Regions from separate parts of the Bacillus paramycoides genome, predicted to be linked through region 2. Evidence: riboswitches for the same ligand, from Rfam matches in the RefSeq annotation. Region 2 holds a riboswitch; the other holds the start of a gene.
The links. A riboswitch is a leader RNA that binds a small molecule or an ion and turns the genes downstream of it on or off. The one in region 2 is predicted to bind S-adenosylmethionine.
Positions count from the first base shown of each region.

Region 1: linked by a shared signal. The riboswitch ahead of AAG068_RS12980 (ECF-type riboflavin transporter substrate-binding protein) and the one ahead of AAG068_RS21365 (bifunctional homocysteine S-methyltransferase/methylenetetrahydrofolate reductase) in region 2 are both predicted to bind S-adenosylmethionine.

Region 1 covers NZ_CP152427.1:2,507,753-2,524,722, forward strand. Annotated here, with positions in the region: gene AAG068_RS12950 (cysteine dioxygenase family protein) at 1-219, shown strand, start outside; gene AAG068_RS12955 (Cof-type HAD-IIB family hydrolase) at 397-1,248, shown strand; gene AAG068_RS12960 (ATP-binding protein) at 1,700-3,487, shown strand; gene AAG068_RS12965 (peptidoglycan D,D-transpeptidase FtsI family protein) at 3,709-5,835, shown strand; gene AAG068_RS12970 (macrolide family glycosyltransferase) at 6,171-7,349, shown strand; gene AAG068_RS12975 (aspartate/glutamate racemase family protein) at 7,399-8,079, opposite strand; SAM riboswitch class I at 8,232-8,348, shown strand; gene AAG068_RS12980 (ECF-type riboflavin transporter substrate-binding protein) at 8,488-9,036, shown strand; gene AAG068_RS12985 (ABC transporter ATP-binding protein) at 9,047-10,747, shown strand; gene AAG068_RS12990 (energy-coupling factor transporter transmembrane component T family protein) at 10,740-11,540, shown strand; gene AAG068_RS12995 (YjcZ family sporulation protein) at 11,676-11,783, shown strand; gene AAG068_RS13000 (sensor histidine kinase) at 11,876-13,144, opposite strand; gene AAG068_RS13005 (serine/threonine protein kinase) at 13,231-14,112, opposite strand; gene AAG068_RS13010 (GrpB family protein) at 14,240-14,767, shown strand; gene AAG068_RS13015 (zinc-binding dehydrogenase) at 14,919-15,908, shown strand; gene AAG068_RS13020 (undecaprenyl-diphosphatase) at 16,170-16,769, shown strand.
Region 2 covers NZ_CP152427.1:4,117,401-4,134,370, forward strand. Annotated here, with positions in the region: gene comGD (comG operon protein ComGD) at 1-130, opposite strand, end outside; gene comGC (competence type IV pilus major pilin ComGC) at 127-426, opposite strand; gene comGB (competence type IV pilus assembly protein ComGB) at 438-1,469, opposite strand; gene comGA (competence protein ComGA) at 1,462-2,505, opposite strand; gene AAG068_RS21310 (helix-turn-helix transcriptional regulator) at 2,711-3,406, shown strand; gene AAG068_RS21315 (DUF2626 domain-containing protein) at 3,532-3,774, shown strand; gene AAG068_RS21320 (L-cystine transporter) at 3,882-5,276, shown strand; gene AAG068_RS21325 (hypothetical protein) at 5,508-5,915, opposite strand; gene AAG068_RS21330 (DUF3912 family protein) at 6,003-6,218, opposite strand; gene AAG068_RS21335 (hypothetical protein) at 6,472-6,783, shown strand; gene AAG068_RS21340 (hypothetical protein) at 6,820-7,308, opposite strand; partial or broken gene AAG068_RS21345 (nucleoside 2-deoxyribosyltransferase) at 7,388-7,762, opposite strand; gene AAG068_RS21350 (DUF3966 domain-containing protein) at 7,859-8,119, opposite strand; gene murG (undecaprenyldiphospho-muramoylpentapeptide beta-N-acetylglucosaminyltransferase) at 8,216-9,274, opposite strand; gene metH (methionine synthase) at 9,293-12,691, opposite strand; gene AAG068_RS21365 (bifunctional homocysteine S-methyltransferase/methylenetetrahydrofolate reductase) at 12,691-14,523, opposite strand; SAM riboswitch class I at 14,594-14,703, opposite strand; SAM riboswitch class I at 14,907-15,016, shown strand; gene metI (cystathionine gamma-synthase/O-acetylhomoserine thiolyase) at 15,111-16,223, shown strand; gene metC (cystathionine beta-lyase) at 16,220-16,970, shown strand, end outside.

The sequences.
Region 1 (16,970 bases), 1.6 Mb from region 2:
GTTTATTTAATACATACAGGAAATCTTTATTTGGGAGAAGGAGAAACTGATAAAGTCATTCCACCAGCTGATTGTCATATTCTTGAAATATCTGGAAATAAAAGTGTTGTCACTATTCATATTTACGGAAAGCGTTTAGAAAAGTTTAAAATATATGTCCCAACTGAAGAAAAGAATGTGTACATGTGTGAGACAAAATATATTAGTTATAGTTCATAGTTTAAAATCAAAAGCTTTTCTTTAAAAAGAAAAGCTTTTGATTTTATTTTTAATTATTTCTTGACCTGAAACGCTTTTCATAAATTATAAATAAGGAGTACTTCACGAAATCAGTATGAAAACGATACCTTTCGTTTAATATAAATTCGTGTATATATAGAAAGTGGTGAAGAAATAATGAAATTAATTGCAATTGATTTAGATGGAACTCTTCTTTCGGGAAATAAAATGATTAGTAAAGAGAATGCAGAAGCGATTCGAAAATGTCAGGAAGCAGGCCACGTTGTAGCAATTTGTACAGGACGTTCTATCGTCGACATTGAACGATTATTGTTAGAAGTTAATTTAGAGTGTCCAATTATTGCAGAAAACGGTGCGCTTATATATAAAGATAAAAAAATGATGAAACGATATCCAATTCAAAATATGCAAGCACTTGAGATTGTGAACTATCTTGAAGAGAATGGTTTATATTATCAGCTTTATACTGATAAAGGTGTGTACGTACCGGATTATGGAGTAGAGAGTGTACGTAATGAAATAGAATATGTGAAGAATTCAAAAGAAAATTTCGACTTGAAAGAATTAGAAACGATTGCAGCATTATACCTTGAACATACAGCGTTTCTTAGTGCAGAAAGTTGTAAACCAATTGTAGAGACTGATATACATGTGCATAAGCTTTTACCATTTTCTTATGACATAGAAAAATTAAAAAAGTTAAAAGAAACGTTTCTGCATAATGCAGATTTAGCAATTACATCTTCATATTGGCATAATTTAGAGATTAATCATCGAGATGCCCAAAAAGGAAATGGATTATATACTTTAGCAGAACATCTAAATATCCCAGTTGAAAATACTGTAGCGATAGGTGATGGGCTAAACGATGTATCTATGATGGAAAAAGCAAACATATCAATTGCAATGGGGAACGCAGTCGAAGAAATAAAAGCAATGTGTAAATATGAAACTTTATCAAATGAAGAACATGGTGTTGCACATGCTTTATATAAGTATGTAATGTAATATAAAAAGAAAAACAGAATCTAAATAGATTCTGTTTTTCTTTTTATTAGGGGTAAGGTATTCTATGAGATTCATAGAAGCCTTATTACATTTTATTATATAGAATATATTGGAATAAATGTTTATATTTTTCATAATAATTGTGAATATTTTATGAACTTTATATTTTTTGTATTTTTATACTGCTCCAAACGATGTGTATAACGGTACTTTAATGACTAAATGTATACATGAAGGCACGTGTTAGGTTGCTTATCAAATTAGATGTTGAACAAAACACATACTGATTAAATGTTCGTTTTATACTTATATTTTTTTCTTTTTTAATTGAAAAATAAAATTTGTTCGAATAATTATTCTGCAGCTATATACCTAAAGGCACATTCTTCGTATAATGGAGAAGTATAAATTTTGAATTGGTATTAATTTTACATATTGAGGTGAAAAAAGAATGAATGCGCGGCTAATGGAACTTATTGATGTGAGTACAATAGAAACCATGGCAGAACAATTTTATCAATTAACCAACATATCACATCAACTTCTTGATGCTGAAAAAGAATGTATATTTTCTTTCGGAATAAATGAGACGAAAATATGTAAACTTCCCAAAATTGAAATCCCCATTTTTTTATACAATCAACATTTAGGATCATTTGTAGTATGGTCAAACAAAAGTGAAATTTTTAATTGTCAAAAATATTTCGAAATGCTTTCAAATCTAATTATAGAGGGGGCAACAAAAGTATTTCAAAGTAAAAATACAACATTGCTCTCTCGAAAAGAAGAGGAATTACATACAATTTTACAAAATATGCCCGTTATGGTTGATGCGCTTGATTATAATGGAGATTTTGTTCTGTGGAATCGTGAGTGTGAAATTGTAACAGGTTATACCGCTGAAGAAATAATAGGGAATCCACATGCACTTCAATTATTGTACCCTGATCATGATTATCGTCACCAAATACAAACGAAATTTTTAACTTGCGGAAAAAATTTCAGAGATTGGGAAATGCACTTAACATGTAAAAATGGTGAAACTAAAACAATCATGTGGTCCAATATTTCAGAGCAGTTTCCTGTCACAGGATATAGCTACTGGGCTGTTGGTGTAGATATTACACATTTAAAAGCGATAGAAGAGCAGTTAAAACAACAAACGTCTGAATTGGAATTAATTTTTAAGGCGTTACCAGATTTATGTTTCTTAACAGAAGATGATGGCACAATTATAGATTATAAAGCAGGGTCCCCTACAAAATTTTACGTACCGGCAGAAACATTTATGGGAAAAAAGTTTTTCGAAGTATTACCATCGCCAGTGGCGCAGCAGTTTCAGGAAGCAATTCATCAAGTGAAGGAAAAAGCAACGAATGTAATTGTTGAATACCCACTTACAATTAATGGTAGTGTTAATTTCTTTGAAGCTAGATGTTTACCATTATTACATGATAAAATTATGATCATTGTACGTGATATTACAGAACGGAAAAAGACAGAAGAATTGCTAAATAAGTCAGATACACTTGCAGCAATCGGTCAATTAGCAGCTGGTGTTGCTCATGAAGTGAGGAACCCATTGACAGTTATTAAAGGGTTTATACAGTTATTCCAAATTAATAAAGAAGATCAAGAAAAATATTTTGATTTAATGCTTTCTGAAATTGATAGAATAGAAGCGATTCTTCAAGAGTTTTTATCAATCGCTAAAACAGATGAAATAAATACAGAACAAAAAAATATTTATCAAATTTATAAAAATGTCGTTTCGTTAATGAATACAAAAGCAATTATGACGAATATTCAAGTGGAACTATATGCAGACACTAAAGATATAAGTATTGAGTGCTCAGAAAATCAATTGAAACAAGTGTTTATTAATATTTTGCAAAATTCAATCGAGGCTATGCCAGATGGTGGGAAAATCACAATTCATATAAAAGAGATAAACGATGAAGGTGTTATTATTCATGTAATTGATGAAGGAATTGGGATACCTGAAGAAAGAATTAAGAGATTAGGTGAACCGTTTTATAGTACGAAAGAAAAAGGTACCGGTATTGGATTAATGTTGAGTTATAAAATTATTGAAAGCCATCAAGGGAAAATAAGTATTATGAGTGAGGTTGGTGTCGGGACAACAGTAACGTTATATTTGCCGAAAGCTCATATTAAAAAATCTCTATCAAATTATGATGATAGATTTGAATCAATGCGTCCCATTATTAATTCTTAAATTACTAAATACCCAATAACCAAAAGCTTAGTTTTTGGTTATTGGGTATTTTTACATTTATTTTAGTAAACTTTACCTTTTCTTTAGATTTGTTTTAATTTCTATTAAGTTTTAAATATTATATTAATATTTGTGCAAGGTAATGTATGGAAGTTGTACGTTACTTTTAATATAGAAAACAAATAGTATTTGAAATATTGTAAGGAGGAGATTAAGACGAAGTGAAAAAACGAGACAAAACAACAGGTAGAGCAATACCGACTCGATTAAATATTTTATTCTTTTGTGTATTTTTATTATTTTCTGCCATGATTATACAATTAGGTAAAGTACAAATTATAGATGGAGAAACATATAAAAATGAAGTAGAGAAGAAAGAAAATGCGACCGTAAGCCTTTCTGTCCCGCGCGGAAAAATATTTGATCGAGAAGGCAATCCAGTAGTTGATAATAAATCTTTACGTACAATTACATATACAAAGATGAAAGGGGTAAAATCTGAAGAAATATTAAAAACGGCAAGACAACTTGCAGACATAATTGAAATGCCGCAAGAAGATATAGATAAGCTAACTGAGACGGATAAGAAAGATTTTTGGATGCAATTAAATCCGAAACTTACCGAAAAGTTAGTATCTAAAAAAGAAATAAATCAGTTCAGAGATAAAGATATTACTGGGAAAAATTTAGATAAAAAAATAGAAGAGTTAAAAAGGAAGCGTGTAACAGATAAAAATCTTCAGGAATTAACAGATAAAGATATAAAAGTGTTAGCTATTAAAAGTAAGATGACTTCTGGTTATCAAATGGCTCCTCAAATTATTAAAAAAGATGTTAGTGAAAAGGAATTTACTATAATTAGTGAAGGCTTAGCAAATCTCCCAGGTGTAGACGTATCGGTTGATTGGGAGAGAGTGTATGTAAATGATGGATTATTTAGATCCGTTCTTGGAAATGTTTCTAATGCCGATGAAGGATTACCAAGTGAACGATTAGATTACTACTTGGTACGTGATTATAGCCGAAATGATAGGGTTGGAAAAAGTTATATCGAGCAGCAATATGAAGATGTACTTCATGGGACAAAAAAAGAAGTAAGAAGCGTTGTTGATAAACAAGGTAATACAATGAGAACAGAAACCGTTTCTGAGGGAAAGAGCGGTAAGAATTTAACTTTAACAATAGATATGGAATTACAGAAAAAAGTAGAAGAAAGTATTGAAAAAATATTAAAGGCATATAAAGGGTCAGAATCCATGTTGGACCGTGCTTTCGTTGTGATGATGAATCCGAAAAACGGACAAGTATTATCCATGGCTGGGAAAAGACTTGTAGAAAAAGACGGAAAAACAGAAGTTGAAGACTATGCATTAGGCACAATGACTAGTTCATATGAGCTTGGATCAACAGTGAAAGGTGCGACAGTTTTAACTGGATTTGAAACGAAAGCTATAACTCCAGGTACATATTTTTATGATGCACCAATGAAGTTTAAAGGAACTAAGGAAAAAAAGTCTTGGAAAGAGTTTGGGAATATTGATGATTTAAGAGCGTTACAAGTCTCTTCAAACGTTTATATGTTCCATACAGCATTAAAAATTGCAGGTGTAGATTATGTGAAAAATAGTTCATTAAACATTAAACAGGAGTACTTTGATAAAATGAGGTATTATTTCAGGCAATTTGGATTAGGTGTTCCAACGGGTATCGATTTACCGAATGAAACAGCTGGACAAATTGGTAAAAAAGATAATCAACCTGGTTTTTTATTAGACTACTCAATTGGCCAGTATGACACGTATACACCACTTCAGCTTGTACAATATATTTCAACAATTGCAAACGGTGGATATCGAATGAAGCCACAAATTGTTCAAGAGGTAAGAGAGCAAACGTCGCAAAAAGATGAGATTGGTAAAGTGGTGCATTCAGTAGAACCAATCGTTTTAAATAAAATAGATATGAAAGACGAATATATAAACCAAGTAAAAGAAGGATTTAGAAGGGTATTCCAAGAAGGGGATGGAACAGGAGTAAGGGCGTTCCAAAAAGCAACTTATAAACCAGCAGGTAAAACAGGGACAGCACAGACAGTTTATGGTGGAGAAAGTGATATTGGAAGAAATGAAAAAGGTGAGCGGAGAGAATGTTATAATTTAACGTTAGCAGGATATGCGCCATTTAATAATCCTGAAGTAGCATTCTCTGTGGTTGTGCCGTGGGTTATTAATGATAAATCTGGTATTAACTCTGATATTGGAAAAGAAGTTTTAGATGCTTATTTTGAATTAAAAAATAAGCGAATGACTGGAGAAACTATAAAAATAGATAGCTCTCAAGAAGGTTAATACATATGAAATAGTATAGAAACTAGAGTCGTCTTATTTAGGAATAGATTCAAAATGGGTGATAGAGAGGTATAATTATGCTATCAATTATTCACGCTTTATAAAATAAAACATATATTGATAGCATAGGACAAGCTGAAAAGCTTATTCTAACCTCACAGAACACTCCTTATCACGGTTTGGCATCTACTTATGTAGATGCTTTTTTAATTTAATCACTAACAATTATTTATCAACCTAAAGTAGCAAGCGTATTAGGACTATTAGGTGAAGATTGACGGTAATAATTACAGTATGCTTAATAAGCGAATTGAAATGTAAGGAGTGAGAAATAAGTGCTAAATATTTTAGTGGTTAATTTTCCAGCAGAGGGACATGTAAATCCTACATTAAGTTTAGTCAAAGCCTTTACTGAACGGGGTGATCACGTACATTATATTACAACAGAACACTTTAAAGGCAGAATTGAAGATTTGGGAGCTACTGTATATACCCATCCAGATTTATTAAAGGAAATTTCTATTGATTCTGAAACTCCAGATGGGCTGAGTTCATTCTTTCGTGTACATGTTCAAACTTCTTTATATATCTTACAAATTACGAAAAAATTATGTGAAAACATAAATTTTGATTTCGTAATTTATGATATATTTGGCGCTGGTGAGTTAGTAAAGGAGTATTTACAAATTCCAGGCATAGTTTCTTCTCCTATATTTTTAATTCCTACTGAATTTTTGGAGACATTACCTTTTCATCCAAATGCAGAAATGCCATTCCAACCTGATAAAATTTCTGAACAGTTACTATATCGAATAGAACATGAATTTGGAGTAAAGCCTAAAAATAATCTTCAATTTATGCATAACAAGGGAGATATTACTCTTGTATACACGAGTCGTTATTTTCAACCTAATAGCGATTTGTTTGGAAGAAATAACATTTTTATTGGGCCGAGTATTTCAAAGCGTAAAACAAATGTAGAGTTTCCACTTGAATTGCTTAAAGGTAAGAAGGTTATATATATTTCAATGGGGACACTGCTTGAAGGACTTGAACCATTCTTTAATACGTGCATTGATGCTTTCTCGGATTTTGATGGAATAGTTGTAATGGCAATTGGTGATAGAAATGATCGTTCTAAAATTAAGAAAGCGCCAGACAATTTTATAATTGCTTCATACGTACCCCAAACAGAAGTATTAAGTGAAGCAGATATTTTTATTACACATGGCGGTATGAATAGCGTACACGATGCTATTCATTTTAATGTTCCATTTGTTATACTTCCACATGATAAAGACCAGCCAATGATAGCACAAAGATTAACCGAACTGGAAGCAGCAAATCGGTTATTGAAAGAGCATGTTAATGTGCAAACGTTAAGAGAAGCGGTAACAGATGTTCTTTCAAATGAAAAGTATAAGCATGGAATACGAAAACTGAATGAAAGTTTTTTAGAATGTGGTGGTTCAAAAGAAGCAATTACAGTGATTACATCTCTTTTAAATAAATAGTTTAGACAATATAAAAGCATAGGGGCTCTACCTTTATGCTTTTATATGATTATCCTGCAAACTGCACAGCAGTATTTGCATGTAAAAAAGCAGTATCAAAAACAGGAACAGTAAGGTCGTCTTGGGAAATGAGCAATGGTATTTCAGTGCAGCCTAGTAGTATACCTTCTGCGCCATTTTGAATTAATGATTTTGTAATTTGTAATAGCTTTTCTTTTGATGTTTCTGAAATAATTCCTTTACTTAATTCATTTAAAATAACATGATGAATAAAATTTCTTTCCTCTTTATTTGGAATAATTGTCTCAATATTATAGTTCGCTAGACGTGATTTATAGAAGTCTTGTTCCATCGTTTGTTTCGTACCTAATAATCCAATACGCTTTATATTCTGTTCTACCATTTCTTTAGCACTTACATCACCGATGTGAAGAAGTGGAATGGATATTGCACTTTCTACTTCTTCAGCAAATAAATGGACCGTATTGGAACACATTAATAAACATTCAGCTCCGGATTTTTCAACCTTTTTTGCAACGGTGACTAATTCGTTTTTCACTTCTTCATATTGATGATTTTGTAATAAAGTAGTTACTTCACCAAAGTCCATGCTATATAAAACAAGCTTTGCATTTTGATCGTATTGAGAGAGTGTAAGTGTATTAATATGTTTATAGTATAATGATGTAGATTCCCAACTTAGTCCACCAATTAAACCGATTACTTTCATCGTACATTCCTCCCGTAACTATTTTAATTCATTATTTCATAATTCCGATAAGAATACAATGATTTAAATGCGCTGTTAAACGAAAAATAAAAATAATTAGAAAAGTATTGAAATTTATTCTTCTTAGTGCCATAATACGAATTACAAATTAATACTTATCCAGAGAGGTGGAGGGAACGGCCCTATGAAACCTCAGCAACCCCTATGTAAATGTATAGGAAGGTGCTAATTCCGCAGAGGACACGTGTGTGTTTTTTGGAAGATAAGAGGATTCTTGAACGTGAAAGAAAATGACCTCTTATGTAAGAGGTCATTTTTTGTTGTATAGAAGGGGAGTGTCAATGCATAATTCATTTTCAAAATAAATATAGAGTAATAAAAGTTGACTCATATGAGAGGGGAATTGTAATGAATAAATTATCAACAAAGTTAGTAGTAGCAATCGGAATTGGAGCAGCATTATACGGGGTATTAGGACTTTGGGGATTTTCTATTGCACCAAATACATTTATTAAACCTGCATTAGCTATTTTAACCGTTTTTGGAGCGTTATTTGGCCCAGTGGCAGGACTGTTAATAGGACTTATCGGTCATACCGTAACAGATACAATTGCTGGCTGGGGTATTTGGTGGGGATGGGTTTTTAGTTCAGGCATTATCGGCTTTGCAATGGGGCTCATTCAAAAAAGAGTTGGCTTTAGTGTGAAAAACGGGACATATAATAAAGGAGATATTTCTTATTTAGCCATTACTGGGTTAATTGGTATTGTCATTGCTATTATATTTGCTGGGGCATTCGATATTATCGTGATGGGAGAACCGTTTGACAAAATTGTTATACAAGTATTAGGTGCAACAATTGCTGATGTTATTGTATTTTTAGTTCTTGGATTGCCAATTACAATAGGGTTAGCTAAATCTAATAAGAAACATACACATTTAAAAATTGAAAAGTAGGGATGTTAACATGCAACCAATTATTTCTTTTAAACAATTCAACTTTCAATATAAGCATGCAGCGCAGCCTACTGTTAAAGACGTTACATTTCATATATATCCTGGGGAAAAAGTGCTAATTGCTGGACGAAGTGGTTCAGGGAAATCAACATTAGCTCATTGTATGAATGGGCTAATCCCATTTTCTTATGAAGGGACTAGTACTGGTACTATTTTAATTGACGGAAAAGACCCGAGGAAAGGAAGTATTTTTGAACAGAGTAAACAGGTTGGAACAATTTTGCAAGATCAAGATGCACAATTTATTGGTCTTACAGTAGAGGAAGATGTAGCTTTTTATTTAGAAAATGAATGCGTAAATGAAGATGATATGAAAAAGATTGTTTCGGAATCATTAAAAAAGGTAAAGATGCATAATTTTCATAAACAAAGTCCACATGAATTATCAGGAGGGCAAAAACAAACTGTTTCTTTAGCAGGTCTGTTAACAACAAATGCTAATATATTATTGTTTGATGAACCTTTAGCGAATTTAGATCCAGTAAGTAGCTTACATACAATAGAACTTATTAAAGGTATACATAAACAATATAATAAAACAATTGTAATTATTGAACATCGAATAGAAGAAATGTTAAATCTGGATTTAGATAAAATCATTTTAATGGATGAAGGGGAAATCGTTGCGATAGGGACACCAGAAGAGATTTTAGCATCAAATATATTACCATCAATCGGTTTAAGAGAACCTATGTACATAGAAGGATTAAAGAGATTACAGTTTGATAGTAATAATGAGGTAATATACCCACTTGAAAAACTTCAAAGAGAAAGTGTTCGTAGCGCAATAAATGAGTGGGTGGAGAAGCAAGATTTTTGTAAAAGCATTCCTAAAAACAAAGAATTATTGAAAGTAGAAAATTTGTCGTTCTCCTATCCTAATAAGCAAAAAGTATTAGATAATGTAAATTTTTTCATAAAAGAAGGGGAAATTGTTGCACTTTTGGGTCAAAATGGTGCCGGAAAATCTACATTAGCTCATAGTCTTATAGGTATAAACAAAACAAATAATGGCAGGATTTTATTTGATGGAGTAAATATTAATGCTTGGTCTATTCGTAAACGTGGTGAAGTCATATCTTATGTGATGCAAAATCCAAATCATATGATTACACAACCTACTGTTATAGAAGAAGTTTCATTTTCATTAAAATTAAAAAAGTTTTCGAAGGAAGAAATTAAGCATAGAGCGGAGGAAACGTTAAAAATTTGTGGTTTGTATCCATTTCGAAATTGGCCAATCCAGGCATTAAGTTACGGACAAAAAAAGAGAGTAACGATTGCATCTGTACTAACAACCAATCCAAAACTTATTATTTTAGATGAGCCGACAGCGGGACAAGATTATTATCATTATAAACAGTTTATGACGTTCATAAGAAAACTAGCTGCAAAGGGAATATCTTTTATTTTTATTACACACGATATGAATCTTGCATTAGAATATGCAGACAGAGCGATAGTTCTACATGAAGGGGAAATTATTGCGAATAATACCGCGTCTACTGTATTAGGACATCCAAAAACGTTACATAGAGCGAACTTAAGGGAGAGTTCTTTATTCAAACTCGTTAAATTAAGCGGTATTGCAAATCCTGAAAGGTTTATAGAACTTTATTTTGATGTTATGAGGGGGGAGGAAGGTGTATAGTACACATTTTCATCGTATGGATGGAGCAGTGAAATTGTTGTTATTTATTTTTTGTATGACGCTTACTTTTATATTCTTTGATTTTCGCGTATTGCTATTTGTATTTATAATTGGATGTATTGGACTCCTAGTTGCTAAAATTCCATTTCGTAAAATTTTTATTGTTTTTACTGTTATATTTACATTTAGTTTATTAAATTCTGTCATGATCTTATTTATTACACCAACCCATGGATCTGAATTAACGGAATCATATACTGCATTTCTACATATTGGATATGCAACGATTACTTATGAAACTTTATTTTATGCAGCTACACTTTCATTAAAGTATTTTACGTTATTACCATTTACACTTATTTTTATTTATACGACTGATCCAAGTGGATTTGTGAGTAGCCTAAGTAAATTTCGAATTCATTATAAGATTACTTATGCGATAAGTATTGCATTACGTTATATACCTGATATTCAGTCTGAATATAAAATTATTAAACATGCGCAAGAGACAAGAGGAGTAGCGTTTGAAAAAGGAGAAGCAAGTTTATGGATTCGTATGAAAAACCGTGTCTTAATTTTCTGGCCTTTAATTATACATTCTCTAGATAGAATCGATACAGTTTCAAATGCAATGGATTTAAGAGGATTTGGAAAGAAGGATACACGTACGTGGTTTTATACAAATAAAGCGAAAAGAGGGGATTTTATTGCTTTATTTGTAGGTGTTTTTATTTTAATTGTTGCTGTGTATTTAAAGTTACATGTATTTCAAAACTTTTGGTATCCATTTTAAAGTACTCTCAAATGAGTGCTTTTACTTATTTTTATATAGACATGCTCAAAAAGGGGATATTTACATAATGTATAATACGAACCAGTTAAAATGATCAACTACCTATTAGTTTTCAAACCAAAAGGAGGAGAAAATATGAGTTACGGTGGTTCTTGTGGTTTTGGTGGAGGTTTCGCTTTATTAGTTGTGTTATTCATTTTGTTAATTATCGTTGGATGCAGCTGTTGGGGCGGAGGGTACTAATTTCTAATTAGTCTCCACAAATGTAAACTTACAAAACATATAAGATACTTATGTATCGAAACAAATAAAAAAGGAGCAACTATGCTCCTTTTTTATTTGTTTTTAGATGAGTTCATATTACATTTCGGTAATGTAATTGTCAAAGTTGTACCTTTATTAATAACGCTTCGGATTTTTAAATTACCTTGCATCGTTTCAATAATTTTAACAGCAACCATTGTGCCTAAACCTGTACCCTTCGTTTTTGTACTAAAATACGGTTCACCAAATCGATTTATTTGCTCTTGTGACATACCAATTCCGCTATCCTCAATTCGTATGATAACCTTATTATTACTAATAGATGAGGAGATATTTAAAGTACCACCATTAGGCATTGCTTCAATACCATTTTTTATTAAGTTTAAAAAGCATTGTTGAAAGTGCTGTTTATTACCAACAATTGTTGCCGTAGAGAAATCTTTTGTAATGTGTATTGTGTTCATGTTACATAAAGGTAAGATCATATTAATAACTCGATTTAACTCTTGTTCTACTGAAATATGATCTAACTTTTCTGAAGCAGGTTTGGCAAAAGTTAAATAATCATCAATAATTCCTTGAGCACGATGTAACTCTTCAAGTATATGTTCAATATACTCGTCCCTTGATTCTGGAGTTAAATTTGGTGTTTTTAAAAGCTGAGTAAATCCTTTTACGACAGTTAAAGGATTTCTTACCTCGTGCGATATACTAGCAGCGAGTTGGCTCACAATCTCCATTTTTTCCATTTTGATTAACTTCGATCGCATACATACTGCATCTTTTAAAACTTCATTAAAATAAATTACAAATAACATTAAAATAGTTGGTAATATTATGAAATAAATAATGTATAAATTATTCACTTCAAAATCTGATAAGGTTAATACAATTACAGTTGTAAATATTGCTAGAAAAAATGTTAAAAACATTCCATAAGCTACTTTAACTTTTCTATTATACTTATTAAATTTTGCGGATGCGAACGCTGTAATGATAAACATTGTGCCATAAACTAATATTGTTAACATACTAAATCCATAAAACGAAAACCTTGTAATTAATAAGATGACAAGCAATATTATACCAACAGGCAAGCCACCATAAAGCGTAGCTATAATAACCGGTATTTGTCTTAAATCATGAATACAATTTTCATCCATATAGATCGGATAGCGCATACATAAAATAAGAGGGATACTCGTACAAAGTATAATAAGTAGTTTTTTATATTTCTTTAAATGCCGCCCGCTATCATATATAAAATAAAAAATAAATATACTACTTAAAATGTAAAGAAGATTATTTAATACGTTTTGATTAATATAAACAAAGTTCATAATATTTGCCCCGTTATTTTGAATTTCCATTTCAAATATATTATACATGATTATAGTAGAAACTTTTTGCTTTTAATAATATAAGTTTATATCTTTTCAGCATTAGCCACGTTTAGCCACTCTTCATAAAATGCTTCAACCGATACATATCGTTCAATTCGGTTTTCATTTACAGCACGATACGCTATTTCATATAAATCTTTACTTGCTTCCCATTTCGTAAAGGAGCGATCTTTTCCACCGCCCAAGAGAGCAAAAGCCATTGCCCCCATATTAAATACATTTGTTCTTGCATCAATCATTGCATGTAGCTCGAATTCTTCAGGAGACATAAAACGAGAGGAACCCCATAATCGTCCCATTTTATTCACATATGGTTTTTTAGAATATAAATCAATATCACAAATCTTCGTCTCATTTGTATGAAAATTATATAAAATACTACCGTCATAAAAATCTAATGCTACATAGTTTTTCTTTTCAACAAATGTATGGAAAGAAAAAATGGAATGTAATGATTGAATTCGTTCCATAACCGATAGATGCTTAAATTTATAAAATGGAGAGCTTGGATTAGTATATTTTTCAGGAGGCGGGAAACTCCAATGTGAATGAAGACATTCACCATCAAACCAATCGAAAATTAGTACATATCCAGAGTGAACTGGATAGTGTTCAATTAGTTCTATAAGCGAGTCATGTTTTAATTCCTCGTATAGGGAAGCTGAATTTTTTAATCTTTCAATAGCGTCTTTTATTTTCCCTTTATATGCAATTGTTTGTGCCCCTGCATATTTAATAAATTTCTTACGCCCATCTTTTTCTACACCGAAAGATAGATTGCCTGAATCTTGCTGGTCAAAAACAGCAAATACGTTTCCTAATTTCAATAGCCAATCAAAATTATGATGTTCTTTTAATTGGAATGTAACTTGATTCAACTGAATTTCAACTGGATTATCTTTCATAATATACCTCGCATTTATTATAATTAAACTGTATATTTCAGTATTCGACATATTTTGTGAAAATCCTATGCTAATCACATGAAATTTTATAAATATAATAATGAATAATTATAAAGGGATGGATAAAATGGAACAACAAATCGTTATTAAACCATATGAAAAAGAATGGCATGAAGAGTATGTAATAGAGAAAAGGAAATTTATTTCTTTATTCGGAGAAGATTGTATTGCTATTGAACATATAGGAAGTACATCCGTAGAGGGATTAGGTGCAAAACCTCTTATTGATATGATGATTGGTGTAACTGATTTGAAAATTACGGAAAAGTGGATTGAAGCGTTATTAAAAATTGGATATGAGTATGTTCCAAAAGAAACCCCTAATTGGCGTTTTTTTAGAAAGGGCAAATGGAGAGCAGGCACCCACCATTTACATGTTTATATTTATAATAGTGAGGAGTGGCAGAATAACATTTTATTTCGTGATTTTCTTATAGAACATAAATGGGCACAAAAACAATATAGAGAATTAAAAGAGAAACTTGCTGCTACATATCCTTTTGATCGTGCTTCATATACAAATGCAAAAGCACCGTTTATTCAAAATATATTAGAATTGGCCAAGACCCAAAAAAAATTAAAGATTGTTATTTGAAGAAATTTAAAAATCCCTTCCAAAGATATTTATAAGGAGGGTTTTTTTCTTTTGTCATAACGATATACATTATTTCTAATTATTGGAGGCAAATTCTTTTATTTATTTCGATATATCTAGTATATTGAAAATATTAAGGGGGAATGAAGCAATGAAAGCTATTGTACATCAATATAAAAAAGGGGTAGAAGGATTAGAATATAGATTGTCATCTGAAATAAATCTTAATGCTGGTGAAGTAAAAGTAAAGTTAAAAGCTGCAGGATTAAATCATAGGGATTTATTTATTATAAACAATAGAAAAGAATTGGATCTGCCATTAGTAATAGGCTCAGATGGTTCAGGAATTGTTACAGAAATCGGAGAAGGTGTTTCAAATCATTTATTAAATAACGAGGTTATTATAAATCCTAGCATTGGATGGGATAATATTGCCGAAGTACCAGAGTTACCAGAGGTGTTAGGTGGACCAAAAGATGGAACGTTTGCTGAATATGTCATTGTGCCAGCTGAAAATGTAGTGGCAAAACCGTCATATCTTACTTGGGAAGAGTCTGGAGTATTATCTTTATCGGCATTAACTGCATATAGAGCGCTTTTTACAAAGGGAAGATTGAAATGTGGAGAACATGTTTTAATTCCAGGAATAGGTGGCGGTGTAGCGACATTTGCCATGTTATTTGCGAAAGCAATTGGCGCAAAAGTCAGTGTTACTTCAAGAGTTGAGAACAAAAGAAAGTTTGCCGAAACATATGGCGCAGACTTTTCTTTTAATAGTTCTGGAAATTGGGAAGAGAGTTTACGCGGAGAGAAAGTAGATTTAATAATTGATAGTATAGGAGCAGCAACATTCTTAAAATACTTTGATGTATTAAAACCAAATGGGAGAATTGTTAATTTTGGTGCAAGCTCAGGAGATAAAGTTGAATTACCTTTACGGGCATTATTTTATAATCAAATCGATATTATGGGGACATCTATGGGGAGCCGTGAGGAATTTGATGAAATGATTACGTTTATAGAGAAATATAAGATTAAACCAATTATGGATAAAGTTTATTCGTTGGAAGAAGCAATTCAAGCGTTGAGCCGTATGGAGCAGGGAGAACAGTTCGGTAATATCGCTCTACGCATGGAATAAAAATATGATTTAATAACCTATGTTTTTATATGTATATGTTATGTAATATATACACTTTTAGTTAGTGGATTATATGATTTTAAAGGTTTTTCCATCATATATATTTTTAATGCATATAAATAGTTACATAATTGTCAAATGAAAAATAGTAACATGAATAAAGTGAAAATCTAAATGTGTGTAAATGTTGTATACTGTGTAAATCAAGTAAACTTGTATCTTAATTTCAAGTAAAACAAGAAATTATAAGGAGAGAGTAATGTGAATTACACAGTATTTCAATGGATAAACAATTTAGCAGGTACATCTGTACTCTTAGATAAGGTAATGATTGCTATTACAAATAGTGCTGCATATGTGGCTATTCTATTCATGCTTATCTTATGGTTTCATAACGGAAAGAAAGAGAATGCGATAAGAAAACAATATACAGTGTTGTATACGACACTTTCAGTAATAATTGCATTGCTAGTAAATGTTTTTATTCATTTAGTATACTATCATCCACGTCCTTTTGTATCATATGATGTGAATCAATTAGTACCCCACGCAGAAAACTCATCATTTGTTAGTGATCATTCTGTACTTGTATTATCGATTGCATTCATTTTTATTCTTAGAGGAGAAAAGTTAAGACATATTGCACTTTTATGGGCGGTTTTAGTTTGTATATCACGTTTGTATGTAGGTGTTCATTTTCCTTTAGATGTAATGGGTGCGGCTGTAATAACAATGATAACAAGCAGTTTATTGTTGCAGAAAAAACGTATATTTGAACCAATCGCAAAACTTGTTTTCAAAATGTATGCACTCGTAGCGAAACGAATTCCCTTTTTAGAAAAATATAATCATGTAGCTTAAATTTCATAACTATCCTTTCATAGATTAGGTGAAAAAATCCTCCTTTGGAAATCCAGAGGAGGATTTTTTATTGTATATAATTGAATGGATTATTTCCAATAAGAATTTGAATGTTATGGAGTAGAATTAAAAGAATGAATATTCGAAAATTTCACGTACTGCATTTTAAGTATATAAATAAACTAGCAATAACAATAATTA
Region 2 (16,970 bases):
GTCTTAAAAATTGTTCAATTTTTTGTTTTTCATATAATGAACGTACGTTAAAATACGTGACCATACTTAGTACAGAAATTGCAAATAGAACGAGTAGCATTTCTAAAAGAGTAAAACCTTTTTGTTTCACAGTTTCCCACTTGTTACTGTGCCATCATTTGAAATGTGAATAGATTCACCATTCGGACACTCATCCTTCGTAATATATTTCCCATCAATTAGCTCTTTTAGAGAGGGAATTTTATTATGTTGCAATTGGTATACTTGTATTTGTGCTTCTATAGATTTCACATAGGCTTTACATCCTTTTCCTTCGACGGATGAACGCTGTGTAACTACATTCGGAATAATTAATAGTAATAATACAGTGATGACGACCATAACTAATAACATTTCCAAAAGGGTAAACCCTTCCTCATTCTGCATGTAAATACCTCCTATATAGAATTCATCATTTGAAACATTGGCATAATCATTGCTAAATACATAAGAACGACTATTCCTCCAATACACACAAATAAAATTGGTTGAATGATTACTAACATTCGTCTAACTTTTTGCTCAATCTTTTCCATAATAAGATCACTATAGTCACCTAATTCAATCGCCAAATTACCGTTTGCTTGTCCATGCGTAATAATATAAGAAAGTTCTTCCTCATAATATCCGCTTTTAGCAATAATAGATTGCAACGGCTCTCCTGCAATTAATTGGCGTTCAATTCGGCCCGCTTCATACTGAAAGAACGGATGATATTTTTGCTCCATCATTATTGTTAGAGCCTCAAGTACGGATAGTCCGCCGTGTAATAAACTGCTCAATTGATTAGCAAAATAATGTGAATGCTTTAAAATAAGAAATGTTTTTACGAGGGGGATACGAAGTATAATGTTTACCTGCTTCATATGAGGGAGTTTCCGAAAGTAAAAAAAATATATACTACAGCCAATTATGACTAGACAAATAGTGCTAAAAATAAGATAGGGTAGTAGCTTAATTACACTTAATATTTGTTCTGTAAATAACGGTACTGTAGAACCAAACGAACTATATACCATGTCAACCTGCGGTAATAAAATGCGATTAAAAATTAAAATCATGATTATTAAAAAGAACGCCAAAAACATAGGATACTGCATTATTTTTATCATATCTTTTCTATACTTATCCTTTTTATAAAGAAGTGCGCTCCCTTGTTGCAATGCAAAAGAAATATCACCATGTTGCTCAGCATAAAATAAATAGCTTAACATCTCCTGATGAAACTTTAATTGATAAAAAGAATCGTGTAGACTTTTTCCATCTTTTAATCCATCGATCATGTGCTGCAATTGCACTTTCTTTTCTACAGGTAATTGAAACCGTAAAAATTCTAAAGCCTGCAAAAGGGAGTATCCTTTTTCTAATAGTTCTCCTAATCGTTTCAGTAATATTACTTGATCACTTAAACTCCATATTTTCTTAAACATACACATCCTCTTCTAAGAAACCTAAAGCGTACCCTTTTCGTATCGAAGATTGTAATGTTTCGTGCTTATAAGTGACACATTCCCCATTTGCTTCTTTAACCGCTTGTTTTAACTCATATCCATATAACAACTCATAAATACTCGCTTGTCTTACTTTCCTCATTGATTTACATAAAGTTGAGCACTTTCTTTTGCAAAACGGACACTTCAATTCGACAAGTCGCTGTGCAGCTATAGCCAATAAAGATTGTTCAATCTCTTGCCTCGTTATGCCAAAATCCATAAATCTAAGTATTGCCCCTTTCGCATCATTTGTATGCAGTGTTGTCATTACTAAGTGGCCAGTCAAACTTGCTCTTATAGCAATTTTTGCTGTTTCTTCATCACGAATTTCACCGACTAAAATAACATCTGGATCATGACGTAAAATAGCCTTTAGTCCCGCCTCATATGTGATACCTGCTTTTTCATTTATTTGAATTTGTAATACATCGTCATTTCTTTTTTCAACTGGATCTTCTAGTGTAACGATGCGACGTGTTTTCTTTTTTCTAATTACCTCTAATAACGCATACATTGTTGTTGTCTTTCCCGAACCAGTCGGTCCAGTAAATACGAGTAACCCATGGGAATAATGTAAAAAAGAAAGTAGTTTCTTCGCTGTACTTGGAAATAACGAAAGATGAGATAACGGCTGAATAGATACCTGTAAATGAAGACGGATAACGAGACTCTCTTGATATACAGTTGGAAGTGTGGAAAGGCGTAAATACACTTCTTGCCCATCCATTTGTAAATACAGGGAACCATTTTGTGGCTTCCGCCTCTCCCCTATATCCATGGATGCTAAAAATTTAAAATGTGAAACGAGCTTTTCTCCAAATTCCTTTTCAATACAATGTTTCGTCATTAAATCTTTTCCTATACGCAGTTGAACCGCTACATCCTTCTTCCGGGGCACAATATGTAAATCCGAAGCTTGTACCCTGCACGCTTCTTTCAAAATCGTATTCGCAAAGCTTTCAATTCCATTCATCATTTTTCCCTCCCCACTATGTATATAGCATGAAAAAGTTCATAAGAAAAATTACTACTTTTGTATTTTCACCAGCGCAAAAAGGAAAAATATGTTTGTGAAATTATGAACAATTTCCGAATTATTGTCTGAAATTACCTATACTTATGTTTATCTGTATTATAATGTTATTATCTTGGATAAAGTGATAAAGGTGGAGATCCTCATGGAACAAGCTTTAAAAATTACAGGTGTATTATCTGATCCAACTCGTTATTACATTTATAAATATATTTCTCAAAAACATAGCTACGTAACTGTACAAGAAATTGCAGATGAGTTTGACATTCATCCAAACGTAGCGCGTTTACATTTATCTAAATTAGAAGATGTTCATATGCTGAAATCAGAAACGAAGAAAACTGGAAAAGGCGGGAGACCAAGCAGATTGTATGTATTATCTGAAGATGTTATCCAATTACAATTTCCATTCCGTGATTATCAATTATTAGCAAGAATCGCATTTAATTCTTTACTTAGCCTTGGCGCTGCTGGTGAAAAAGCGCTATACGAAACTGGAAAACAATTCGGGGCCGAATTAATGCAACAACATATGCTGCGTTTAAATGTGAGTGAAGATGCTTTAACAGTGGAACAAAAAGTTCAAATTGCAAAAGAAGCTTTCTCAACAGCTGGCTTATCACCTGCATTTGAATTAAGTGCAGATGGAACGAAAATTTTCTATGATGTACACAATTGTCCATTTAAAGAAGTTGCCGTTCATCATCCAACTGAAATTTGTAATATGCACGGAGATATGATGAAAGGGATTTTTGAAATCCTATTCCCTAACACGGAATTAACACGAAACGATAGTTTACTAGATGGATGTAAATCTTGTAATTATAAACTAACAATTTAATTTCTCATATAAAAAGAAGCCAATTATAATTGGCTTCTTTTTATATGAACGAATATTTACAATAGTAAGAAAAATAAACTATAATGAGGTGAGGTTTACTTTTTTTAGAAAAGGAGGGAGATGGCATGGAGCGCATGTTTCGCGTTCTCGGCTTTTGGACTGGAATTTTCTCGGTTATGTTTTACGTAGGGGATATGCACTCGACCGCACTACTATTTTTAGGACAAACAGGATTCTTCGTACTTTTAAGCTATTTAAATTTAACAGAGCGTATGTATATATACGTATTTGGGGCATATTTAACTGTTTTCTTCATAGGATTTACATACTACACGACGTTTTTACTTGTCCCTGGGGCTGGACATTAAAAGATGGCAAAATGCCATCTTTTTTTTAAATCCGCAATTTCCTAGTTGACTTATAGGTTTTATTACCTTATATTCTATATAACAGATTGGAATTAGGGGGAATCAACATGAATACACTGCTTGTCGGAATTAACGTTGCAGTCATGCTCATCTTAGTTGGCGTATTATATTATATGCAACGTAAGCATGTATCTTTTAATAAACGTGTATTTACTGCTTTAGGAGTCGGAATTATATTCGGTCTTATATTACAATTTATTTATGAACCAACTTCTAAAGTAATTATTGAATCAAATACTTGGTTTGGCTTAATCGGTAACGGTTATGTGAAATTACTTCAAATGATCGTTATGCCACTTATTTTAGTATCTATTATTTCAGCATTTACAAAATTACAGTTAACGAAAAACCTTGGTAAAATTAGTGGTCTTATTATCGGAATTTTAATTCTTACTACAGGAATCGCTGCAGCTGTCGGTATCGCTGCAAGTGCAGGATTTGATGTATCTGCAACAGGTCTGCAACAAGGTGATGCAGAATCTGCTCGTCTGAAGCTAGTTGAAGAAAGATTTACTTCTATTGAAAAAACAACAATTCCAGATAAATTATTAGAGCTGTTACCTACGAATCCATTTCTTGATTTAACAGGCGCTCGTCCAACATCAACAATTTCTGTTGTAATATTTGCAGCCTTTATCGGTATCGCCTTTATAGGTGTAAAGCGAAAATATCCAGAACAAGCAGAACTATTTAAGAAAATGCTTGATGCTGTATATGCAATCGTAATGCGTATGGTAACATTAATTTTACGTCTTACTCCATACGGCGTATTAGCTCTTATGGCAAAAACAGTTGCTGGTAGCGATATAAACGCTATTTTAAAACTTGGTAACTTCGTTTTAGCGTCTTACGTAGCACTTATCGTAATGTTCGTTATCCACTTATTATTAATTGCTCTATCTGGTTTAAATCCAATTCAATATTTGAAAAAAGTATTCCCTGTATTAACATTTGCATTTACATCTCGCTCTAGTGCTGGTGCAATGCCATTAAATATTGAAGCACAAAAAGAAAAGCTTGGTATTTCCGAAGGGATTGCCAACTTCGCAGCATCATTTGGAGTATCTATCGGACAAAACGGTTGCGCAGGTATTTATCCAGCAATGCTTGCAATGATGGTCGCTCCAACTGTAGGAATCGATCCATTACAACCACAATTTATTTTAACTTTAATCGCTGTCGTTGCGATTAGCTCATTCGGTGTTGCCGGCGTTGGTGGCGGTGCAACATTCGCAGCGTTAATCGTACTATCTACAATGAACTTACCAATCGGTATTGTCGCTCTTGTTATTTCAGTTGAACCATTAATCGATATGGGTCGTACAGCTCTTAACGTAAGTGGTTCTATGACAGCAGGTCTTATTTCTAGTAAATGGCTTGGTGAATTAGATCAAGATACGTACAATCAAGATGATACAAAAACTGGTGAAATTGCTTCATAATGAAAAGGACGCTAACAGAAACTGTTAGCGTCCTTTTTTAGTTCTTTTCATCTTCCTCTTTATCTTTTATACATAAGGCATAGCATATTGTTTCAAACACTATGTATAAAGCTCTACCAATTACTTCAGCCATGTAGAACACCACCTATATATTATTATGTATTGATATAAAGAAAATATACCATTTTTCATTTTTTTAATAACTATTAATTATAAACTAAAGACTAACTATTATTCCTCATCTGCAAACTGTAAAAACTCTTCCAAACGCTCCTTTAACTCCTCCTCTATCTCACAATAAGATTCATCAATAAGTTCACCACTTAACTTACTTCCCCAAAACCTTATTTGAAGCGGTACTCCTAAAAAATAACTACAACATTCCCAGATAGGAACTGTATAAAATTCAATCATCTTTCCTTCTTCATCTAATACAGATATCGAAATCGATGAATAATATCCTGTTTCAAAAGGATTTTCTTTATCTCTGATGAGTTCTATAAATAATTCCATGTTTTTTTCTATGTACAAATGTGAATAATCTTTAAAAAGTTTAAATGATCTTCTCTCTATTTCCTTCTCCATGCATTGAATCTTCTCTTTTAACTCCAATGTAAAATCTCGTTCTTTATACTTCATTTCCGTCTCCTTACACATAGAAAAAGAGAATACACTTACATATTCTCTTTTCTCAAATATATTTCATTATCTCACAGCCCGTCCTTTTCACAAATAACCATTTTGTTCGCACCATTTATGAAATTGTCCTACGTCTACCCCAACTAACACAATATCTTTTAGCTCTACATCAATGATTTGTTCTCCAATTACAATAGCAAACTGCGATTCTAATTTTGTCTCGTTTTTCTTTACAATTCCAATTCGGTTCCGATGCGGTCCATTTTTTATATATGCTTTTTGTCCTACAATATCAAAGTTCAAGATTTTCACCTCTTTTACTGCGCTCAAATTGGAAATACGATCTCCACCTCGGAAAATTTCCTTTCATTGCACTATTTCTCTATATATATGACGAAACAATAAAAGAGTCCTCCCTTCTTTACAATTATTTTTTCTTTGTTTCATTTTTGTGATTGAAACGTAAAGTTTATAATAAAATACACTTGGAAGCGCTTTCTCTGTAATTTTTTATGGTATAATGTATAAGTAGAACTTCGTAAAGAGGGTTAAAAAAATGAATACAAAAATGATTAAAAAAGTAATTGAAGCATTAAAAGTATATGGCTTTCAGAATGTATCATTCTGTGACAAAACGAAACAATTTTTATTTCATAACGAAATGGATATTATGAGCGGCTATGCAGAAATAACATATAGTAGTCAATTTGAAAAATTCAACGTACAAATTCATCCGATTGAAACACATCACCAAGCAGAGTTGCAAGAGGTTGAAAGACATATACAGGCTTGTATAAGAAAAGTAGAATATTTAAACGCACTTCTTAGCGGGCAAACAAAACTAGATGACAAAATTATTATAATGTAAAAAAAGAACGTGATTACCTCACGTTCTTTTTTTACATTATACGTTCATCTTTTCCTTCAGTTGTAATCCTGTAATGGACTCTAATACATCCATTGCTTCTCCAAATTTCATATCAAAGATTGTCTTGTCCTCTATGTATGGAAATTGTCTAAAACGCTTTTCTAACGTTTTCACGGCGTCTGACGTAAAGTTTGCACTATCAATGCCAAATTCTGTTTCAAGAAGAACGATCCAATCTAACACATGAAAACCTAATCCATTTACAAATGAAATAAGTTTTTCTTCTGGCTGTGAAGATAAGAATACGTATCGTTCCATTTCACTAAAAAGTTCTTCTTCTAAAATATCAGCTAATTCATCATCATGTTCGCGGTTAATGATTTCTTCATAACCATAATCATCAACAAGCTCCTCAACTTCTTCACTATCCTCACAAAGCAATTGACTAAGCTGTGCATCTTTCTTAAATTCACTATTTTGTACGACTTTTAAAAAGCTCGTTTCCCATCCATTTTCTAATTTCATATTATGTACTCCTTTATATATGTTTCTTATCATCACTGTACCCAAAAGATCCCGTTTATAACCTTTTAGGTAGTTACTATTATTTCACATGATTCATAACATAAGATGCAAATTCAGTTGCATCTCCTTCAAAAATATTTATTTCTGGCAAATGATAGAACGTTGTTTGGAGCGGATTCCTTTCATGATATACATATATCTTTTTCTCTAGCGCAATCGCCATTCCAAACTCTGTATGGCTCCCGTTTCCACCATCTAATAAAAGTAAAAATACATCCGCTTCTTTAATAGCATTCTTTTCTGCCTGACCAATTTCTTTTAATTGTTATTGATTCACTGCTCTTTCGTTTTTAGTCCAATCATATGTATGGTTCCATCCTGCATGTTCCAGTTCATTTGCTATAGAACGTACAAGGTGTTTATTTTGGAATCCTGAGGCGATATAAAAATTCATTTATATACACTCCTTCATTATATAAGGGGGAAACTCCATTTTAGCGTTATTTGCTATAAACATAATAAAGAACAACTTCAAAAAAAATCCCCATCTTTAAAACTTATTTGCGTTTAAATGATGGGATGCCTCATGGTCTTCTTTTATTTTTTGTTTTTTATAACTTTCATCAGCTAACATTTCTAGTTCAGCTGTTATTTCTGATTTTTCAAGCTCTCTTTCTTGCGAAAACTTCCTTGAAATATAAACAATAACACTACCAACGTACAACACAAAGCATATAATAAGTGCAGTATTTTCATAGAGACTTAGCTCCAACACAGTCACTCCTAATCCATTCGTATTTTCACGCTTCATTAATTGGAATTTCCCTACTAATCCATTTGCTATTGTAACATAAAAACACCGTTTCTTGGAATCTTTCATCCTACTAAAAGAGGCATGATTGTTTCATCATGCCTCTGAAATATGGTGAATGATTGTTTGAATTGCTTCTTTTCCATTATATTTTTTTAATGCGGTTTTATATGCCTCATTATTATGAGATAACTCTTCAACATGCTTTATAAGAGAATTGACAGTCACATCTTCTTCATACAATACAGAAGCATATCCTTGTCTTTCAAAGGACTCTGCATTTAGTATTTGATCTCCACGGCTTGCAAATTTGGATAGCGGAATTAAAAGCATCGGCTTTTGCAATGTTAAAAACTCAAAAATGGCATTAGAGCCCGCACGTGAAATAACAAAGTCTGTTATCGCTAATATATCTGGCAGTTCCCCATGTACATATTCAAATTGTCTATATCCTTCTTTATTTTGTAAACTTTCATCAAGATTACCTTTTCCGCAAAGATGAACAATTTGATACTTTTTTAGAAGTTCTGGTAACGCTTCTCGAACCGTTTCATTAATTTTCTTTGCGCCCAAGCTTCCTCCCATAATTGTAATAACTGGCTTTTTACGTGAAAAACCTAAAAACGCTAAACCTTTTTCACGATTTCCCTTTAGCACTTCTTCACGTACAGGCGATCCTGTATAAATTACTTTTTCTTTCGGTAAATGTTTCGCAGCTTCTTCAAATGTAACAAATATTTCCGAAGCAAAACGGAGCGCAATTTTGTTTGCTAGTCCTGGCGTCATATCAGATTCATGTAGTAAGACTGGTACTCTATTTAACCATCCTCCAATTACGACTGGTACAGATACGAAACCACCTTTTGAAAAAATTACATCCGGTTTTAGTTTTCGAATCCTTACATACGCATCCATAACACCCTTCATTACAAGAAAAGGATCTTTTATATTTTTCAAATCAAAATAACGACGTAGCTTTCCGCTTGCAATACTATAGTACGGAATGCCTTCCTTTTCTATAATTGTTTTCTCAATTCCTTGATGAGAACCAATATAAGAAATATCCCAATTCTGTTCTTGTAAATGCGGAATGATGGCTAAATTAGGTGTTACATGCCCTGCCGAACCGCCACCTGTAAAGACTATTTTTTTCATACGTCTCCCCCTTCTAGACTATAATACACTAAAATATCTTGCCTCGGGGTGAGAAAATACCATAGCCGTTACAGATGCTTCTGGCTCCATCATAAATCCTTCCGTTAATGAAATACCTATTTCTTCTGGATGAATTAGGCGAAATAACTTTTCTTGATCCGCGAGTTCTGGACATGCTGGATAACCGAAGGACACGCGTATTCCTCTATATTTTGTACGGAAACGTTCTTCCATCGTCAGTTCTGGTGAATCTGGAATACCCCAGCGATCCCGAATAAGCATATGTGTCTTTTCAGCAAGTCCCTCTGCTAGTTCAAGCGCTAACGATTGAATAGCATGACTGCGTAAATAATCACCCTTCGCTTTCCATTCTTCAGCAATGTCCCGAACACCTTCCCCAACCGTAACAGATAGGAAAGCAACGTAGTCCATCTCATCTCCAACTGGGCGTAAATAATCACCTAAAGTACGATATGGTGCTTTTCCTTGTCTTGGGAATGTGAAACGTTCTATAACACGCGTATGATCTTCTGGATCATATATTATAATATTTTGTCCATCGCTTTGCGCTGGGAAAAATTGATACACTGCTTTCGGCTTTAACCAAGATTGTCCTTCCTGCAATAATTCGTCTATTAAATCATTTAATTCATGTGCTCTTTTATCTCCCTCTCGCAAAAGCTTCTTCACACTTCCTTTTAATCCAAGGTGATGTCCAAGTAGCATTTGTCTATTTAAAAATGGAGCGAGATGTGCAACTGGGATATCGCGTAATACGATTCGTTTTGTTGAATCAGGCACTATAACCGCGGCCTTCGGTAATGGTTCAATTACTGCTGGAATTTCTACTTTCTTCTCTTCTTTTGTTACGATATGAAGATGACGTTCTTTTTTATCTTGTTTCATCTTCTCTCTCTCTTCTTCTTTTTGAAGCTTATTAATAATATCAAGCCCCGTCATCGCATCACTTGCATAACATACGAGCCCTTTATAGGATGGCGAAATACGGTTATCTGTAAACTTTCTCGTTAACGCTGCCCCGCCTACAACAATTGGAATGTCAATATCCGCTGCTTTTAAATCTTCAGCAGTCATTACCATTTGTTGCGCTGATTTTACTAATAAACCAGAAAGCCCAATAATATCAGGCTTCTTTTCTTGTACTTCTTGCACAATTCGATCCGAGCGAACATTGATTCCTAAATTAATAATCTCATATCCGTTATTCGCTAAAATAATTTCAACGAGATTTTTCCCAATATCATGTACGTCACCTTTAACAGTTGCTAATAATACTTTCCCTTTTTTCGCACTATCGCTAGATTCCATATGTGGCTCTAAATAACTTACAGCAGCTTTCATACTTTCAGCACTTTGCAATACTTCAGCAACGATAAGCTCATTATTATTAAATAATCGTCCTACCTCATCCATTCCTGTCATAAGTGGACCATTAATAATATCCAAAGGTTTTCTTCCTTCTGTAAGTGCGAGGCTTAAATCTTCGTGTAACCCTTGTTTCGTACCTTCTACAATGTAATTTGCGAGCCTTTCATCAAGAGTTAATGTTTCTTGGACAACAACATCTTTCTTTTTTGCCACGCGATAGAAGTTTGTAAATTCTTCTAACGTCTCTTGCGTCGTTTCAAAAAGTAATGCATCTGCAAGGCGTTTTTCTTCATCAGGAATTGACGCATAGCGCTCTAATTTTTCCGTATTCACAATCGCGTAATCTAATCCTGCTTTCGTTGCATGATATAAAAAGACGGAATTTAATACTTCACGCCCAGCTGGTGGTAAACCAAATGATATGTTACTTACACCTAAAATCGTTAAACACTCTGGTAACGCTTCTTTAATAAGACGAATACCTTCTATCGTCGCTGCCGCCGAGCCAATATATTCTTCATCACCTGTACCTACAGGAAATACAAGTGCGTCAAAAATAATATCTGACGGGCGTATACCATATTTCGTCGTCAATAACTCATAACTTCTTTTCGCAATTTCGAGTTTTCGTTCTGCACTAACCGCCATACCGTCTTCATCGATTGTTCCTACAACAATAGCGGCACCATATTTTTGAAGAAGCGGTGTCACTTTTTTAAATCGTTCTTCTCCATCTTCTAAATTAATTGAATTAATAACAGCTTTCCCTTGAATATAAGTAAGAGCTCGCTCCATCACATTTTCATCTGTTGAGTCAATCATGATCGGGACTTTTAATACTTTCGTAACTTCTGCCAAGAAGTTTTCCATATCTTCTATTTCATCCCGGTCCGGGTCTGCCATACAAATATCAATAACATGAGCATTTTTCTTCACTTGCGCTCTTGCAACTTCCGCAGCCTCTTCAAATTTTCCTTCTGCTACTAATTGTTTAAATTTACGTGATCCAATAACGTTTGTTCTTTCACCAACAAATAACGGTCTCATAGAGTCATCATATTGCAGTGCCTCTAATCCACTAACACCGTGCCCAGCTCTTTCGTGATGTTCACGCGGATTAAGAGACGCTAATGCAGCTTTCATTGCTTTTATATGTTCTGGCGTTGTGCCACAACAACCACCGATAATATTAACCCATCCTTCTTCAGCAAATCGCTTCACTTTTTCAGCGAGAGAAGATGGAGATTCATGATAATGTCCATCTTCATCAGGAAGACCTGCATTGGGATAACAAGAAATGTAACACTCCGACAAATCTGATAGGGAACGAATATGATCTCTCATAAACTCCGGACCAGTCGCACAGTTTAATCCAACAGATAATGGCTTCATATGTTCTACCGATAAGTAAAAAGCCTCAATTGTTTGCCCAGCTAGAGTCGTTCCCATCGGTTCAATCGTTCCCGAAATCATGATAGGTACAATTGTATTTAATTCGTCAAAAGCTGCTTGAATTCCAATATAAGCAGCCTTCACGTTACGCATATCTTGACTCGTCTCAACGAGTAATACATCCACTTCTCCCTTCAATAACCCTCTTGCCTGCCGCGTATAAGCTTCAATTAATTCGTCAAATGTTACACCACCAGTAACACTAATCGCTTTCGTTGTCGGCCCCATTGCTCCCGCAACGTATACTTCCTTCCCGCTTTCATTGACCGCTTGCTTCGCTAAACGTGCTGCCTTCTCATTTAGTTCCTCGTCTAAATGAGACAACTCATAATCACTTAATACAATATTTGTCGCCCCAAATGTATTTGTTTCAATAATATCTGCTCCAGCTTCAATATAAGCTTTATGAATCTTTAAAATGACATCAGGCCTTGTTTCTACTAAATATTCATTACAGCCTTCGTACTCTTCTCCTCCGAAATCTTCCGCAGTTAAGTCCTCTTGCTGAATCATTGTTCCCATTGCACCATCTAATATTAAGATGTTATTTTGTAATTTTTCTTCTATACATTTCATCAATTAATACCTTCTTTCACTTCTTGCTTTTCTCTCACATATTTAACGAGGTGTTCTGTAATTTCATATTTTAGAAATGGTGTAATAAGATAAATGCCGTTAAAATATTTCATCGCCGCATCGATCAACTCTTGAGAAATACGAATCCCTTCCTCAATTGCTGCCTCTTTCGTTTCATGTCCATCCATTCTCTCTCTTACTGCTTCAGGTAAAGTAATACCTGGCACCTCAAAATGAAGAAAATCTGCATTCCGTTTACTTATTAATGGCATAATCCCAATAAAAATAGGTTGTTCTAAATGCTTTGTCGCTTCATACACTTCTTCAATTAACGCGATATCATAAATTGGCTGCGTTAAGAAATATTCTGCTCCAGCATCTATTTTCCGTTCCATTCGCTTAACCGCTGCTTTTAAATGTCTTACATGCGGATTAAACGCACCTCCTACTGAAAACCTTGTTGCTGGACCTATTGATTTCCCTAAAATGGAGCGCCCATCGTTCATTTCTTTAATCATTTTAATGAGCTCAATAGAGGACAAATCATATACAGAAGTGGCACCTGGAAAATCACCAACGCGTGCTGGATCACCAGTTAAAGCTAACACTTCTTCCATGCCTAACGCTGATAATCCTAGTAAATGAGATTGTAGTCCGATGACGTTATGGTCTCTACACGTTAAGTGCGTCAATACCGGAATATCGTGTTTCGTTAATAATGCACCCATTGCCATATTCGAGACGCGAGGCGATGCTAATGAATTATCTGCTAGAGTAATAGCATCTGCTCCAGCTCTTTTCAATGCTCTTGCGCCTTCAAAAAAACGCTGTGTATCTAACGTTTTTGGTGGATCTAATTCCACTACTACTGTCGTTTGTTTTTTGGCTTTCTCTGCTAAAGTAATATGAGCTTTCGAACGTTTCTCATGCGTATGAACTACTTTCGGTCTTTGAATCGTATCTTTCTCTATTACAGGCGTAACATGTAAAGTGGCACGTTTCATGCTTTCAATATGTTCTGGCGTAGTGCCACAACAACCACCCAATAACCGAATACCTTGCTCAATAAATTTCGGTGTCATCGCTTCGAAATAAGCTGGACTTCCCTCATATACGTAACGTCCCTCCACATAATTCGGGAGACCTGCATTTGGATATGCTGACAAATAACCATTTTGCGGGATCGATATCATTTTAAAAGCTTCCGTCATATGAAGTGGCCCTAGTTGGCAGTTCAATCCAACAACATTTGCACCATAATCTAAAAGCTGTTTTAATATTTCATTTACATCATTTCCATTTTGAGTCGTACCTGCCTCATGTAACGCTAATTGCGCTACAATTGGAATATTCGTTTGTTTTCGTAACACCTGAACGGCATGAAGTAATTCAAACTCATCATAAAAAGTCTCTAATAGTAATCCATCAACCTGTTCTTCTAGTAAAGCACTTGCCTGCTCAAGTAACATAAATTCTCTTTCCATATCAGTTGTCGTAACAGCTCCGATATGTTTCATACCACCAATTGTTCCTAAAATGGCATTTCTGTCTGTAACAGATGCTTTCGCCAGTTTTACTGCTGCTCTATTAATTTCAGTAACTTGATTTTCTAAACCATACATACGTAATTTCGCTTCATTTGCTCCGTACGTATTTGTTTGAATTACATCTGCCCCAGCAGCTACATATTGCTTATGAATCGATATAATTAAATCCGGATCAGATATATTCAATTCTTCAAAACTACTTTGCAAGCCATGTGAATGTAATAACGTTCCAACCGCACCATCACCTATTACAATTCCTTTTGATAATAAATCTAGTAATTTCACCAATCTCCCTCATTTCTATCAATATAAAAACCCCCTCTTCATTTTGAAGAGGGGGACATAATCGATCCTCCTCTTATTATGCAAAACATTCGTTTTGCAGGTATTAGCACCGTTTCAAACATTTCGTTTGAAGGTTGCCGGGTTTCATAGGGCCTTTCCCTCCACCGCTCTCAATAAGAGTTTGTCTTTATTATTTTATTTATGTAGCTAAAAGGAAATGCGTTCCCCTTTTAACAATGTTTGTTAATTTTTCAATAAATTTAGCACGCACAAATGCAAAAGTCAATGACACTTGCGGAAAAATAAAAATTATTTAAAATAAAGTTGCAATTCAATTATCTTTTGTTGTAAAGTTAAAAATATAATAAAATTTCATACGAACATTCTTATCTAGAGAGGTAGAGGGACTGGCCCTATGACGCCTCAGCAACCATTAACATTTGTTAATAAGGTGCTAATTCCAGCAAATTGTGAAAGATTTGACAGATGAGAAGAAGACTCTATTCAAACCGAAAGCCTTCTTCCTTAGAAGGCTTTTTTTATTTTACATTCACTTAATTGTTAATTTAAAAAGGAGGAATTTTCACATGTCAACTATTGAAACAAAACTAGCACAAATCGGAAACCGAAGCGAAACTACAACAGGAACTGTTAATCCACCTGTTTATTTTTCAACTGCCTATCGTCACGAAGGAATTGGTAAATCGACTGGCTTTGACTATTCACGAACTGGCAATCCAACTCGCGGCCTGTTAGAGCAGGCAATTGCAGACTTAGAACACGGTGAACAAGGATATGCCTGTAGTTCAGGGATGGCAGCTGTTCTCCTCGTCCTGTCCCTATTCCGTTCTGGAGACGAACTTATTGTATCTGAAGATTTATACGGGGGCACTTATCGATTATTTTCTGAGCACGAAAAAAAGTGGAACGTTCGATGTAGATACGTAAATACACAGTCTATTAAACAAATTGAGCAAGCTATCACAACTGAAACGAAGGCTATTTTCATAGAAACTCCAACTAATCCATTAATGCAAGTTACTGATATTGCTGCTGTCGCAACTGTAGCGAAAAGACACGGACTACTTCTTATCGTAGACAACACGTTCTACACACCTTATATACAGCAGCCATTAACAGAAGGCGCGGACATTGTAATTCATAGCGCAACGAAATATTTAGGAGGACATAACGATGTACTAAGCGGACTTGTCGTTGCAAAAGGAAAGGAACTTTGTGAGGAAATCGCTCATTATCATAATGCATCAGGCGCGGTCTTAAGCCCATTTGATTCATGGCTATTAATTCGTGGTATGAAAACATTAGCGCTTCGCATGAGACAACATGAAGAAAATGCAAAAGCAGTTGTCGCTTATTTAAATGATGAAGACGGTGTGACAGATGTATTTTACCCTGGAAGAGGCGGCATGATCTCATTTCGTCTAAAAGATGAAACGTGGATTAATCCATTCCTACAATCTTTATCCTTAATTACATTTGCTGAAAGTCTCGGTGGTGTTGAAAGTTTAATGACATATCCGGCAACACAAACACACGCTGATATTCCTGAAGAAATTAGAACAGCAAACGGTGTATGTAATCGTCTTCTTCGATTTTCTGTCGGTATTGAAAATAGTAACGATTTAATTCAAGACTTACAGCAAGCCATTAAACTTGTAAAAGAAGGTGTAAGAATATGAGTTATTCTATAGATACACTTTTACTACACAACCAATATAAACATGACTCACAAACAGGAGCTGTTAACGTTCCCATTTATAATACATCAACATTCCACCAATTTGATGTAGATACGTTCGGGAAATATGACTATAGCCGCTCTGGTAATCCAACTCGCGAAGCGCTTGAAGATATTATCGCTTTATTAGAAGGCGGAACAAAAGGGTTTGCATTCGCATCAGGAATTGCAGCGATTTCTACTGCATTCCTCCTCCTTTCACAAGGTGATCACGTACTCATTTCAGAAGACGTATACGGAGGGACTTATCGAATGATAACTGAAGTTCTCTCCCGTTACGGTGTATCACATACATTTGTTGATATGACCAATTTAGAAGAAATAAAACAAAACATTAAGCCAAATACAAAACTCTTTTATGTAGAAACACCCTCTAATCCACTTTTAAAAGTTACAGATATTCGTGCTGTTTCTAAACTTGCAAAATCTATTGACGCCCTTACTTTTGTTGATAATACATTTTTGACACCACTATTCCAGAAGCCACTTGATCTTGGCGCCGATGTCGTTCTTCATAGTGCCACAAAATTCATTGCCGGTCATAGTGATGTTACTGCAGGATTAGCGGTTGTAAAAGATGCCGAACTCGCTCAAAAACTTGGATTTTTACAAAATGCATTCGGCGCTATTTTAGGTCCGCAAGATTGTTCTCTCGTCCTTCGCGGTCTAAAAACATTGCATGTACGTC